Regions from separate parts of the Parendozoicomonas sp. 2304DJ65-17 genome, predicted to be linked through region 3. Evidence: predicted binding sites of a transcription regulator. Region 3 holds the regulator's gene; each other region holds the start of a gene.
What was found. The regulator FNR, encoded in region 3, switches genes on or off when oxygen is low (the NO sensors DNR and NnrR bind a similar motif). The targets are predictions, from matches to a motif close to TTGATNTANATCAA.

Region 1 (4,228 bases), on a different contig from region 3:
CAGCCATGATGTGCGAATCATCTGGGCATTATGAGAGTTTTTGTCTTGTCTGTTCTTCCAGCGGTTGATTGTTTCGGTCAGGTGCTGGGTGTAGTGACCAAAGAACCAGACTCGCTCGGCCAGCAAAGATAAAAGCACCGTGCAGAGCAGGAATATCAGCCACAACACCCAGCCACCGCGGTCAAGAAACTGAAGCAGATCAGCAACCATACTCATAACATGGCTTCCGCTTTGGATGTTTCTGGCTCTTTCTTAATCTCAGACTGTTGTTCTGTGATCTGTTTTTCCTGGAAATCTGCCAGCAACCCGGCAGCCTGTTTATCCAGAATCAGCATTAAGCGTTTACTGCGAGAAGTTAGTAGAGCGTGTCCGGCAAGAAGCGGGATTGCTGCCAGCAAACCTGCAGCCGTGGTTACCAATGCCTGTGCAATTCCTGCGGCCATTAATTGTTCCCGGCCACCACCAAGGGTCATGGCCTGGAACGTAGCGATCATGCCAACAATTGTTCCCAATAAACCCAGCATGGGCGCAAGAGCTGCCATAAGCCGGACAACACTATGACCTGCTTCCAGATGTGGCATTTCTTCCATAACTGCTTCATCCAGACGCAGTTCTCTCGATTCTGTATTGCCACTTTGGGCAGAAGCCTGCCAGGCCAGCAAAACCCGCCCCAGAGCATTGTTTTCAGACAGTGTGTGAAGGTTGTGTTTCTGGTGATTAACGCGAAGAGTTTCAGCATTAAGAAACCTAATGCGTATGCCTGTGAAAACAATTCCCCCCACTGCAAGAACCAGAATCAACCAAGCGATAGCACCACCGTTGTTGACCTGTTCCAGCATTGTTGATTCTGTGGCCATACGTTGAAGAATCTGGCCGTGTTCAGGATCTATTGCCATTGCATCCCCACGACTTCCCCGAAAGCTGGCCGCATAAATGCGGGTGAGCATATTTGGCTGGCGGGGAGCTGTTAGCAGGCGATCACGATCAGGCTGATAAATTAGAAAGTTGCCGTTGTTGTTGGCCGCGAATGGGCCAGCAAACGTCACTGACTGAATCTGCTCTGAGCCATTCGACTGAACCACACTCACTTCTACCGGCCCAGCCAGACCAGTGTCTTTTACAAGAGACTGAAGTTCGGTCAGGGCATTTTGTAACTTTTCAGGTGAAGGCAGTTCTGGTGATTGGCTGAGCTCCTGGAACAGGGCTAATCGTCCCGGAGAAAGAGCTGTCACTGGAAGTGAGCGAGCATGTTCTGCAATGCTCTGAAACTCCTGATTCAGGCTGTTGGTAAAACGACCCCGGTCAGCCAGTTGGGCATTTTTCTGTTCTGATAATTGTTGGAGAGTTGAGGAGTTGACCTCTTGCTCACTACGTAGTTGCTGATTACGTTCTTTGAGAGCTTTGAGTTGTGATTCCAGTTCAGCGAGTTTAGCTGCCTGTTGGTCTCTCTCCGCAAGGAAGCGCTGTTCACGTTGTTGGTTGTTTTCTCTTTCTTTATTTCCGTTAGCAATGGTTTGTTGCATCAGTTCTTTAAGCAACAACTCAGGTGAGGTTGTTGTTTCTCCAAAAGCTGTGCTCGCGGATAAAAGAGTGAAAAGTACGAAAGTCAGGGAAGATAAAAACCTTATGGAGCTCATTGGTGTTCCTCCTCTGTGACAGCAATATCTGGTACCGGCAGGTAGAGCCAGTCTGACTTTCTGTCATTGCGGGCAATGTCCCGTGCCCGAATCAGTTCCCTGATTTGTGAGAGTGTTAATGGCTGCCAATCCGCAGTATCGGAAAGGTACATGGCGGCATCGTTGCCATCCGGCGTCAGGTAATAAAGAGCCACCCGCCCCAGTCGAACAAACTCAACCTGTTGGCCATTGTTTAATTGACCGTCCCAAGTCGTTAACTTGGATCCGTTATCAAGTTCTTCACGCCAGAGCTTGAGGCTCGCCAGAAATCTTTGGGTGCTCTCTGGAGAATCGAGGGCTGTAATCAGCTCGGCAGGTGTGTTTTTCGGTTTGAATGGGAACTGCTGATCCAGCGGTGTCAGGTTGCGCTGAAGCTGGTTGCTGAAATCATCCAGCTGACTAAGCAGGCGACGGGTATCTTCAATTTCCTGAGATTGCCGGGTAATGGCTCTTTGCTGCCGCCCAACATTTTGCTCCAGTAACTGGTTGCTTTGGGATAGCTCTGTAATCTCTTTTTGCAGAGCCCGGTATTTCTCCAGTAAAGCTCTGGTTTCAGAATCCAATTGGTTAATACGCTTCTGGCTGGCAGCGGAAGCATTTTGAGTGCCGACTTGCGTCGCAATAATGCTCTGTGGAGTCTCCTCCAGAGCATAAGCAGGAAAAACGGCGCAAAGAGCAATTGTCAGGAGGAGTGCTCGTAGCATCGGGCACCTATTCATTATTTTTATTGGGTGTCAGATTCCTGTTCCCAGGAACCCCTAATTCCTTCCAGACCATTATCCAAGGGGGCGTGCGAGGTATCAATAGCAAAAAGGCTGATGTTTTCTTGATCTGCATCAATAGGTAAAACCCGTACTGGGTATATGGTTATTGTGTAAGCGCTATGTAAGCAGTAAGCCAAAAACAACATCAAAGCTGACTGAACAAGCAAGGAGTGGATCATGCCTTTCGAAGCACTGGTAATTGCCGGAGTTCTGACTGTAGGTCTTGTGGTCGCCTTTATGGGGGGATTCGGGTGGTTTGTCTACAAAGACAGTCATCGGAAGCGTGATCAGTCTGACTCCTGATATCAGCTAAAAATAACAACACACCCAACACACAGCAAAGAAGCTAAGAACAATGAATAAATTTATGAAACTTTCAGGGATTGCTGCAGCGGTTTCTGCTGCTCTGGTATTGACTGCTGGTAGCGTGCAGGCGTACGAGGCTGGTGATTTTATCCTGCGTGCGGGTGCGGCAACTGTTGATCCGGATGTTGATAGTGGCAAGCTTAAGGCGAATGGTGGTTTGGTGACTCTGGGGGGAGCACCAACAACCGTTGATGTTGACAGTGATACACAGCTGGGTCTTTCTCTCACCTATATGCTGAGTTCTCACTGGGGTATTGAGCTTCTGGCTGCGACACCTTTCAGTCATACCATTAAAACTAAAGGCGGCTTGAACGGACTTGGCAAACTGGCTGATGTTAAACACCTGCCACCAACTCTGACAGTTCAGTATTACCCAATGGCTTCAGATTCTGCATTCCAGCCTTATGTTGGCGCAGGTTTGAACTACACCACTTTCTTTGATGAAAGCATCAAGAGTCAGCACAAAGGCAGCTTTGGCAACCTGGAGTTGGATGACTCCTTTGGTTTAGCTGTTCAGGCTGGTTTCGATTATGCGCTGACTGAAAACCTTGGGGTAAACGCAGCTGTTTGGTACATCGATATCGACACAGAAGCCACTTTTGATGGTCGTGGTTCCTTTGATGGCGTGAAGTTTAAAACTGATGTAGAGCTCGACCCTCTGGTTTACATGGTTGGCCTGAACTACAAGTTCTAACCTGAAAACTGCCTCGGTATGCAAAAGGCCATCACTTGTGATGGCCTTTTCTTGTTATGTGCTTTTAATTGGAAGGCTTGTGTTGTTCAAAATAATTCCGCACCAAACGAGCAACAGCGCTTCGCCAGGGGCGGGACATTATGCCAAAGGTATGTCTCAGGTTCCGGCTGTCGAGGCAGGCATTCACAGCGGCTTCATCACCCGCACTGTCTTCTGGTAACGCGTCTTTGGGAATATCCAGATATTGTGAGGCTTCCGCGAGAATAACTTCTGCAAGAGTGTATTCATCGGTGGGTTCTGCAGCGCTGTAATGATATGTACCCCAGCAATTGGAGTCGCAACCTATCTGCTGAGTAATGGCGAGAAGTACGCGGGCCACATCTTCCGCGGTTGTCGGACATCCTCTTTGATGGGAGCTGGTAAATGCTGGTAATGGGTTTTCAGAATCTCGAAAACTGTCCAGTAAACGAGTTGCCCGGTTTCTTCCCCAGTGACTGATGATCCAGGACAGACGCAGAATAACGTGCCGTGGGCAGCGCTGGTGAATCTGCTGCTCCCCCTGCCAGAAACTGTTTCCAAGCACACTTTCAGGGTTGGGAGTGTCTTTCTCTGTGTAAGGTTCTTTCTTTGTGCCGTCGAAAACCCGCCATGAAGAAATCTGAACCAGCGCTGCACCTACTTTATTGCAGGTGTCTGCAAGATTTGAGACTCCATCCCGGTTAAAACTG
Region 2 (4,228 bases), on a different contig from region 3:
TAACTCTGATGGACAAAATCCACCTATTGGTCAGTGAGTTCAAAAGAACTCTTAATCTGGTCAAAGCGTGCAAGGCTGCATACCACCATACGGCTCTGAACTCACTTAAGTTTGATCTTGTAAAATGTCGCAGTGAAGCTGAAGAGTCTATAGAAGAAATCAAGAAGCGCACCAGAACTATGAAAGAGGACGGTGTTACCCTTCCCGAAAGTCTATCTGCTGAAGCCCGAGAGGCACTTCTGGTTAAGGTGAATAAAGAACTGGAATCTCTACCAGAAGAGGATACTGAGAGAGCCAAGATTCTTAGGACTCTCAGAAATGGATTGATTAAGATCAGTGCCTTTGTAGGATTCTGGGAAGACGACTCAAAAAAAGCAGTGACTTTAGCAACAGCTATACAAGAGCTTGCATCAAAGCAGAAGTAACGATAATACCCCGAACCGACTCAGGTTCGGGGTATTAATTTGAACAGATGTTTAAGCCACAGCACCAATACTCAGAATAGCCATCAGCAACACACTCAAAATAATCAACAGCGGCCAGACAAAAGAAAACCATTTATTGTAAGACACCCGACCAATTGCCAGCCCGCCCATAACAACACCGGAAGTAGGCGTAATGAGATTCACCACACCACTGGCTGATTGATAAGCGGTAATCACCAGATCCCGGCCAACATTCGAGAAGTCTGCCAGCGGCGCCATAATCGGCATGGTTAGTACCGCCAACCCTGAAGTTGATGGAACAAAGAAAGACAACACAATCTGAATCCAGTACATCACATTAATAAAGGCAATGGATGACAATCCGCTGACCGCCTGTTCTGCCCAGAACAAAACTGTATCTGTAATCATCCCGCCATTCATCACAATAACAATGCCACGGGCAATACCAATAACCAGTGCAACCCCCAAAAGATCAGCAGCACCTGCAACAAACGTGTCAGTAAATTCTTTTTCACTCAGTCGCCCAACAATACCCACAATAATGGACATCACCAGAAACAGAGCCGACATCCGAGCCATCCACCAGCCCTGGGATGACACACCCCAGATCATGATTCCGAATGCCACTAGAAACAGAAGAAGAATAATTTTTCTCTGGCCGTTTAATTCAGGAGCCTCTCCTTCACTGGAAGAGAGAAAGTGATCTTTATTGGACTGTTGCATACTGGCAACAAGAGACGTGGAAGGATCTTTGCGCACTCTTTCGGCGTAGCGCATCACATAAACAATACACACCAGCAAACCAATCACGTAAATCACCAGTCGCAGGTTAAGACCTTCGGTGAATGAAATACCCGCCGCATCAGAAGCAATAACAGTAGCAAATGGATTAACGGTTGATGCCAGAGTGCCTATACCGGCGCCAATCATAATAACGGCCACAGCGGTGAGGGCGTCATAACCCGCCGCAATCATCACCGGTAATAATAAAAGGTAAAAAGGCAGAGTCTCTTCCGCCATCCCGTAGATGGTCCCACCAAGAGAGAACACAAACATCAATATGGGAATCATCCATTTCTCTTTCCCCTGCAGCCCTGACATAGCTGCGGCAATACCAGCATCAATCGCCCCGGTATGAGTCACAACAGCCAGAAAGCCCCCGATAAATAATACAAACAGGGCGACGTCTATACCGTTAGCTTCATAAGTATCCGGGTTATAAAAGCCTGCGACAGGTGCCAGCACTACATCTTCAAAACCCTGGGGGTTTGGATCCACCTCATGATAAGTACCGGCAATCGGCACATCTTTACCAATCGCTTCATCAAGCCGGGTGTCGTACTGACCGGCCGGGACTATCCAGGTCAGGATGGCAACAAAGATGATAATGGCGACCAGTATTGTGTAGGCCGAAGGAAAGCTGAACTGCTTCATAACAGAAACCCTGCCCTGAATTGCCGGGAAACCGGGAGGATCAAACTTCCAATAACCACCAACTATTAAAACGTCGACAGACGTATGCTTGCCCGGTTTCAGAGTGAGCCTTGTTATAGTCGAAGCGATGAAATTTTGCACAAAACAGGAGGAAGAAAACGCACAGGAAATAGCCAGATAAAGCTATGACCCAAATCAAACGAATCTCGCAAAATCACACACCATCCGTAGTAAGCCCATTATTTTTAAACACCCCTCTACTTTTGTTTATATTTTTTACAAATCCGTCAATTTTAGTAGTCTATGATCTAGCCAAATCCGCAGCGAATTACGTATTTGTGCGCAATGCCAAAAAAAAACGGCATGGCTAATCTATGCACCACAAAACAGGTTTGCTTATAGCCGTTCAGAAACGCTAATGTGAAACTGCCAGTGCGGCATAAATGAAAGCCGAACAAGAACTGACAGTCATATCAGTTACCCACCGTCAGGTATGGCAGCCACTACTAGAATAGTGGCATGCAGGACAGGGAGATCTGAGCGACATGGTTTACAAACAACCGTTCAAACAACCCTGTTCATTTTCTAAACAGGAGATCTGTAATGTCCCGTTTTTACGTCGGCTCTGAAGTTGGTCAACTGAAAAAAGTTCTGCTGCACCGTCCAGAGCTGTCCCTGCGCCGTCTGACTCCAACTAACTGTGAAGACCTGCTGTTTGATGATGTTCTGCGTATCGAACAGGCTGGCGCTGAGCACGATGCATTCCAACAGGTTCTGCGTGACCAGGGCGTTGAAGTATTCCTGCTGCGTGATGTTCTGGCTGAAACTCTGGCCAACCCAGAAGCAAAAGCATGGGTCCTGGATCGTCAGGTAAACGAAAACCGTTACGGTGCCACCCTGGCTCGTGAAGTTCGCGCCTACTTCGAAAGCCTGACCAATGTTGACTTGGCTTCCCACCTGATCGGCGGCCTGACTGTTAACGAACTGGATTCTACTTGTGGCAGCCCGACTCTGGGCATGATGAACCAGACTGACTTCATCCTGGATCCAATCCCTAACCACCTGTTCACCCGCGACACGTCCTGCTGGGTATACGGCGGCGTATCCGTAAACCCAATGGCTAAGCCTGCCCGTAAGCGTGAAACTGTGCACATGCGTGCCATCTACAAGTTCCACCCAATGTTCAATGGTGCAGACTTCCACACTTACTACGGCGACACCGACCAGAACTACGATCTGGGCACCATCGAAGGCGGCGACGTACTGGTTATCGGTAAAGGCGCTGTACTGATCGGCATGTCCGAGCGCACCACAGCACAGGGTGTTGAAAACTTGGCTCGTTCCCTGTTCAAGACTGGTCAGGCTACCAAGGTTATCGCTCTGGAACTGCCTAAGGCACGTAGCTGCATGCACCTCGACACCGTGTTCACTCACATGGATGTTGACTGCTTCACCTACTACCCAGACATCATGAAAGGTAACAACTGCTGGGAACTGACTCCTGGCGACAACGAAGACATCGTCTTCACTCAGGTTAAAGACGGCTTCACCAACTCCATCGCCCGCGCTCTGGACCTCGACTCCCTGCGTATGATCCCAACTGGTGGTGACGTATTTGAAGCTGAACGTGAGCAGTGGAACGACGCCAACAACGTTCTGGCCGTTAAGCCTGGTACCGTTGTGACTTACGAGCGTAACGTTTACACCATTGAAAACATGCAGAAGGCCGGTATCGAAGTACTGACCATTCCAGGTGAAGATCTGGGCCGCGGCCGCGGTGGCGCTCGCTGCATGAGCTGCCCAATGGAACGTGACGGCATTTAATAACTGCTTCGCACAGCATGACCCGGCCTGTAGGATATGCACTATAAAGTTCATACAGGCCGACTGTTTTTCTTCCTGCCGACTTTTCGGCAGGAAAGTTTAAAATCGCGTTTTTACAAACGTTAATCATCTTGTAATCAGGATTATTATCATGGCTTTTAATCTGCGTAACCGTAGCTTCCTGCGTCTGCTGGACTTCACCACCCAGGAAATCCAGTACATGCTGGACCTGTCCCGTGACCTGAAGCGCGCCAAGTACGCTGGCACCGAACAGCAGCGCATGAAGGGCAAGAACATCGCCCTGATTTTTGAAAAAGCTTCCACCCGTACCCGTTGCGCCTTCGAAGTTGGCGCTATGGATCAGGGCGCAAACGTAACTTACATCTCCGGCGGCTCCCAGATGGGCAAGAAAGAGACTGTAAAAGACACTGCTCGTGTACTGGGTCGTATGTACGACGGTATCGAATTCCGTGGCTCCAAGCAGGTTCACGTTGAAGAACTGGCTGAGTTCTCCGGTGTACCAG
Region 3 (4,228 bases):
CCAAGTGCAACAGTTTTTCCGGGAAGAAGGGGATAAATTTGAGCAAGTGCAACACGAAAGAGGTTTGGTGCCAGTTAAGTGCAACACTAGGCATAGATCGATAAAAAAGTACTCAATTTGGTAAAACAGGAATATCCCCGAAATGGATTCATTGGCCACGCGTACTATATGGGATCCGCGGCAGCCATTTTGATGCCTATTCCGGCAATCCTTGCCTGACTGGCCATACTTTTCTGACTTGTGATATGTGCCCCTTGGTATTCCTGCTAAAACGTCGCATTATAGTGATAGGCCGTTTCTGTTGCTGGAAGGCGCGGAAGGTTTGCTAAACTCGGTCAGCCTGTTGTTGATATATGTCACCAGCCGCGCTGATCGTAAACCCTAGAATGCAAAATATAAGAAGTCATAAATCATGTAAGGGGATGCCTGCTCCAGATGTAAGAATAAGGGCATTTCTGTAGTGATAAGTCAGCCAGTCTTAGTTCCATAAGTCAGGAAAGTGCAGAGGGAATCAACCATGAAAGGGGAATATGACCAATTTCGTGAAGTGTTGCTGAGTCGTCAGGCAGAGTTGCAAGCGCGTTTGGATAACATAAAAAAAGATGTTACCCGAAAAGCCAATGCTGACTGGTCTGAGCAGGCTCAGGAACGGGAAAACGATGAGGTAATAGACGCTCTTGGTAATGAGGCCGTCAATGAACTTCATCTTATCCAGAAAGCTCTTGAGCGTATTGACGAGGAAGAGTACACCCTCTGTGTTGACTGTGGTGGGGAAATTCCTTTGGCACGCCTTAAAGTCATGCCTTACACCAACCTGTGTGTGAAATGTGCGGAAGCACGTGGGCAATAACCGCTGAAGCAGCTTGTCATATACCAGAATCTGACTTTCTTAGCTCTGGCTCGTTTCCTTGCCTCGGATCAGGGTGTTGTAGTGGTCGACAAAGTCATCGACAGTACCCTGTGGTTTACTGTGAAAGTTGTTGTGCCAGCAGCGCCCCAACCGTTTGGGGTTATCTTTGAAGTTGGCAGGCAGCGGTTTACCACGGCGAAGATAGATCATTAGTGCAACCGCGGTCGCGTAAGAAAGGTTTGTGGCTAATTCGGCGTGAGGATGCTGAAGAAACTCATGCTGGCTGGCCAGACCTCTCACCTTGCTTGCCAGTTCCGGCTGAGTAGAAAGAAAGTTATCCCAAACATTTCGGTGCATGCGGGGTGTGATCTGGTAGATACCCAGTGCTCGCTGGTTATCCATTTTGAGATGTTCCCCAAGCCCTGACTCCTGGGCTGCCGTCCCCAAAAGTAAATCCTCAGCAGCGGGGCTCCACAGGCCTAAATGTTTTAACGTGGGGCGAATAACCAGTGTGCGCAGTTCCTTGGCACAGATACCCATATCTTTTATCTCTTCCGATGAGAACCGTTGTTGTACCTAAAGGTATAACAGAACTTTCAGAAAGAGACATCGGCAAAATTGAAAGGAAAGTAAACCAGCCCGGTTATTCCAGACTGGTTCGGAGGGGATCAGTAGCTGGTGAGTGCGAAGGAAGCAATGCCTTCTTCTTTCAGCTTGGATGAGCCACCAAGAGCTGGCAGGTCGATAATGGCTGCTGCTTCTACGACTTCTGCTTCCAGGCGATTAACCAGTTTGGTCGCTGCCAGAAGGGTGCCGCCAGTAGCAATAAGATCATCAATCAGAACGATCTTGTCGCCAGCGGAAAGAGAGTCGGTATGAACCTCAAGGGCTGCTTTACCATATTCCAGTGTATATTCCTCGCATATTGTTTCTGCGGGGAGTTTGCCGGGCTTTCTGAAGATAACCAGAGGTAGGTGCAGGGTTGCAGCCAGTGGTGCTCCCAACAAGAATCCCCGGGCATCCAAGGCGCCAATATGGGTGATGCCCTTGTTCCGGTAACGTTCGGCAAACGTTTCGTGAACCATGCCCATGCCTTCGGGAGACTTGAGCAGGGTGGTAATGTCACGGAACATAACACCGGGTTCCGGCCAGTCAGGCACGGCCCGGATCAGGCCGCGCAGACGATCTTCGCTAAATGCAGATTGGTTCATATCACTAACTTACTGAATGTTTACAACCTCAGGACTGTCAGTCAGTTTACCACCTGCGAGGCTACACAGCTCCATTGCGTTGGTAATCTCAATCTCTTTACCGTTGGCATGGATGAGTTCCGCCTTCTGGAAGCGAGTGAAAACACGACTTACAGTTTCTACCGCCAGACCAAGATAGTTGCCCATTTCGTTACGGGACATGGACAGGCGGAAAGACTGTGAGGAGAAACCCCGGCGCCGGAAACGACTGGCCAGGTTGATGAGGAATGTCGCAATACGCTCGTCAGCATTTTTCTTCGACAACAGCAGTTTCATCTGCTGGTCTTCACGAATCTTCTTGCTCATGATCCGCATAAGCTGGCGGCGCAGAGCAGGATGACTGTCGGAGAGCTTTTCGAGCTTATCAAAGGGAATTTCGCAAACCATGGTGGTTTCAATAGCCTGGGCAGACACCGGATAGGTATCTGTATCCAGCCCACTGAGGCCGACCAGTTCACTGGGCAGGTAGAACCCAGTTATCTGCTCTTCACCTTCATTGGTGGATGTGTATGTTTTCAGCGCACCGGAGCGCACTGCGAAAACACTGTGAAATGCATCACCTTCCAGGAACAGATGTTCGCCTTTTTTCAATGGTCTGCCGCGCTTGATGATCTCATCGAGATCATCAATATCTTCTATTTTAAGCGCCAGTGGCAGACACAAAGGACTCAGGCTACAGTCCCTGCAGGCTACTTGGCTGGCATGCCGTACGTTCAGTTTTGGCGCCATATTGAGCCCCTAAGAACCAGATTGGCTGATGTAGAGAGTGAGCCTATTGTATGGGAATACGGGGCTAACTTTAACCCTGTGGCAGATACCTATAATGGTTTTTTTTCTGTTGTTTTTGTTCAAATGATGGTCTCTTGTCATCTTTTTGGTGTCTTTTAGGGTTGCCATTACAAAAAAAATTAAAACCCATCGGAAAAAAAATCGGTCACACATTGCTGTTTATCAATAGAGAACCCGTTTTTCTGCCGAGTTGCCATTCCGTTGCTCCTGATCAATCCCGTTAGTGAATCTGACAGAACCGCCTCCATTCACGAACCTCCTCGTTAGTCTCCGGTCAATAGTGACAAGCATGAACTCACCGGCTTGCCGGGCTTTTTGGGCATGCATGGGAGGCTGGAAGGCCTCATAACGTCTGATCCGGTATGTGCCCGGCGGGCCATTTGTGCTCAAACACAATTATGGGATCAGGTAACACTAGAAAACTATGGAGGTTTTTATGCCAAGTCCATTAATCATTGGCGGTGTTGTTGCAGCAGGAGTAGGTGCACTAACAACTCTGGGTTATTACACTAGGCCCCCTGCGCAGAACTCTGGTCGAACTGTAGAAGTTAGCAACCCTCAGCAGGATGCTGAGATGGGTGGCGGTGATGACACTGCTTCAACTGCTGTTGGTCAGCGTAAAGTCGCAAACGCATTCTATTCTGCTGGTCGTGGAGCTAAAGAAGTATGCTCTATGTTCCTATATGGAATAAGATCCTTTAGTTACCATTACCTGCCATGGATCATTTCCGGGGCTGTCTTCGGTGGAACTGGAGAAGCAGTTTCCAAGAGCGCTTACAATTTTGCAAAAAGCGCTGGTTGCTCTGAGGCGACGACCAAGGCATTGAGTGCTGGTGGTAGCTACAAGGCTGCGGTTAAGGGTGGCTGGTCGGTTGGTCTAGTCCCCATGGGTGTTGATTTCTTGCGTTGGGGTGTAAGAACCGCTACACGTGGTCGCCTGTGTAACTCTGAAACCAATGATCATGAACAGCGGATTACTGAAAACAAGCTTCTGATTGAAGCGGCTAACCGTAAGCTTGAAGATCATGACGAGTACGATGCGCGTATCACCGAGCTGGAAGATGCTTCTAAGCCCCTTCCCCGCAGGACTTAAACAATAAGATAGAATTGTTTAATGCCGTAAATTAAACCCGTTTCGGCGGGTTTAATTCCTCTCCCCTCTGTCAGCTCATCTTGCAGTGTTGTTAGGCATACTAACCATCACGGAACCTCCTACTGTTTTCTCCGGTCGAAAAGGGTAATTCGAGGCTTTCTGCTGGCTATTTCAAGGTCAGAGGTGGCTTATTTAATGGTTCAGGTTTAACAAGGAGTGTTGGACATGAAGGGAGTAAATAGACAG

Region 1: a site for FNR is predicted at 2,503-2,516, ahead of ccoM (cytochrome c oxidase subunit CcoM). Genes of this name have one in related genera too.
Region 2: a site for FNR is predicted at 2,066-2,079, ahead of ACY2RR_RS18270 (YfcC family protein). Genes of this name have one in related genera too.

The regions. Positions count from the first base shown of each region.
Region 1 is NZ_JBYVJV010000001.1:651,525-655,752, reverse strand. Features, by position in the region: gene ACY2RR_RS03005 (MotA/TolQ/ExbB proton channel family protein) at 1-216, opposite strand, end outside; gene ACY2RR_RS03000 (MotA/TolQ/ExbB proton channel family protein) at 213-1,637, opposite strand; gene ACY2RR_RS02995 (DUF3450 family protein) at 1,634-2,380, opposite strand; gene ccoM (cytochrome c oxidase subunit CcoM) at 2,618-2,743, shown strand; gene ACY2RR_RS02985 (OmpW/AlkL family protein) at 2,808-3,500, shown strand; gene ACY2RR_RS02980 (SDR family oxidoreductase) at 3,565-4,228, opposite strand, start outside.
Region 2 is NZ_JBYVJV010000008.1:61,837-66,064, reverse strand. Features, by position in the region: gene ACY2RR_RS18275 (hypothetical protein) at 1-425, shown strand, start outside; gene ACY2RR_RS18270 (YfcC family protein) at 477-1,880, opposite strand; gene arcA (arginine deiminase) at 2,484-3,704, shown strand; gene argF (ornithine carbamoyltransferase) at 3,856-4,228, shown strand, end outside.
Region 3 is NZ_JBYVJV010000018.1:33,029-37,256, forward strand. Features, by position in the region: gene ACY2RR_RS24220 (TraR/DksA family transcriptional regulator) at 518-850, shown strand; gene ACY2RR_RS24225 (hypothetical protein) at 890-1,390, opposite strand; gene ACY2RR_RS24230 (adenine phosphoribosyltransferase) at 1,519-2,061, opposite strand; gene fnr (fumarate/nitrate reduction transcriptional regulator Fnr) at 2,071-2,829, opposite strand; gene ACY2RR_RS24240 (hypothetical protein) at 3,326-3,982, shown strand; gene ACY2RR_RS24245 (hypothetical protein) at 4,208-4,228, shown strand, end outside.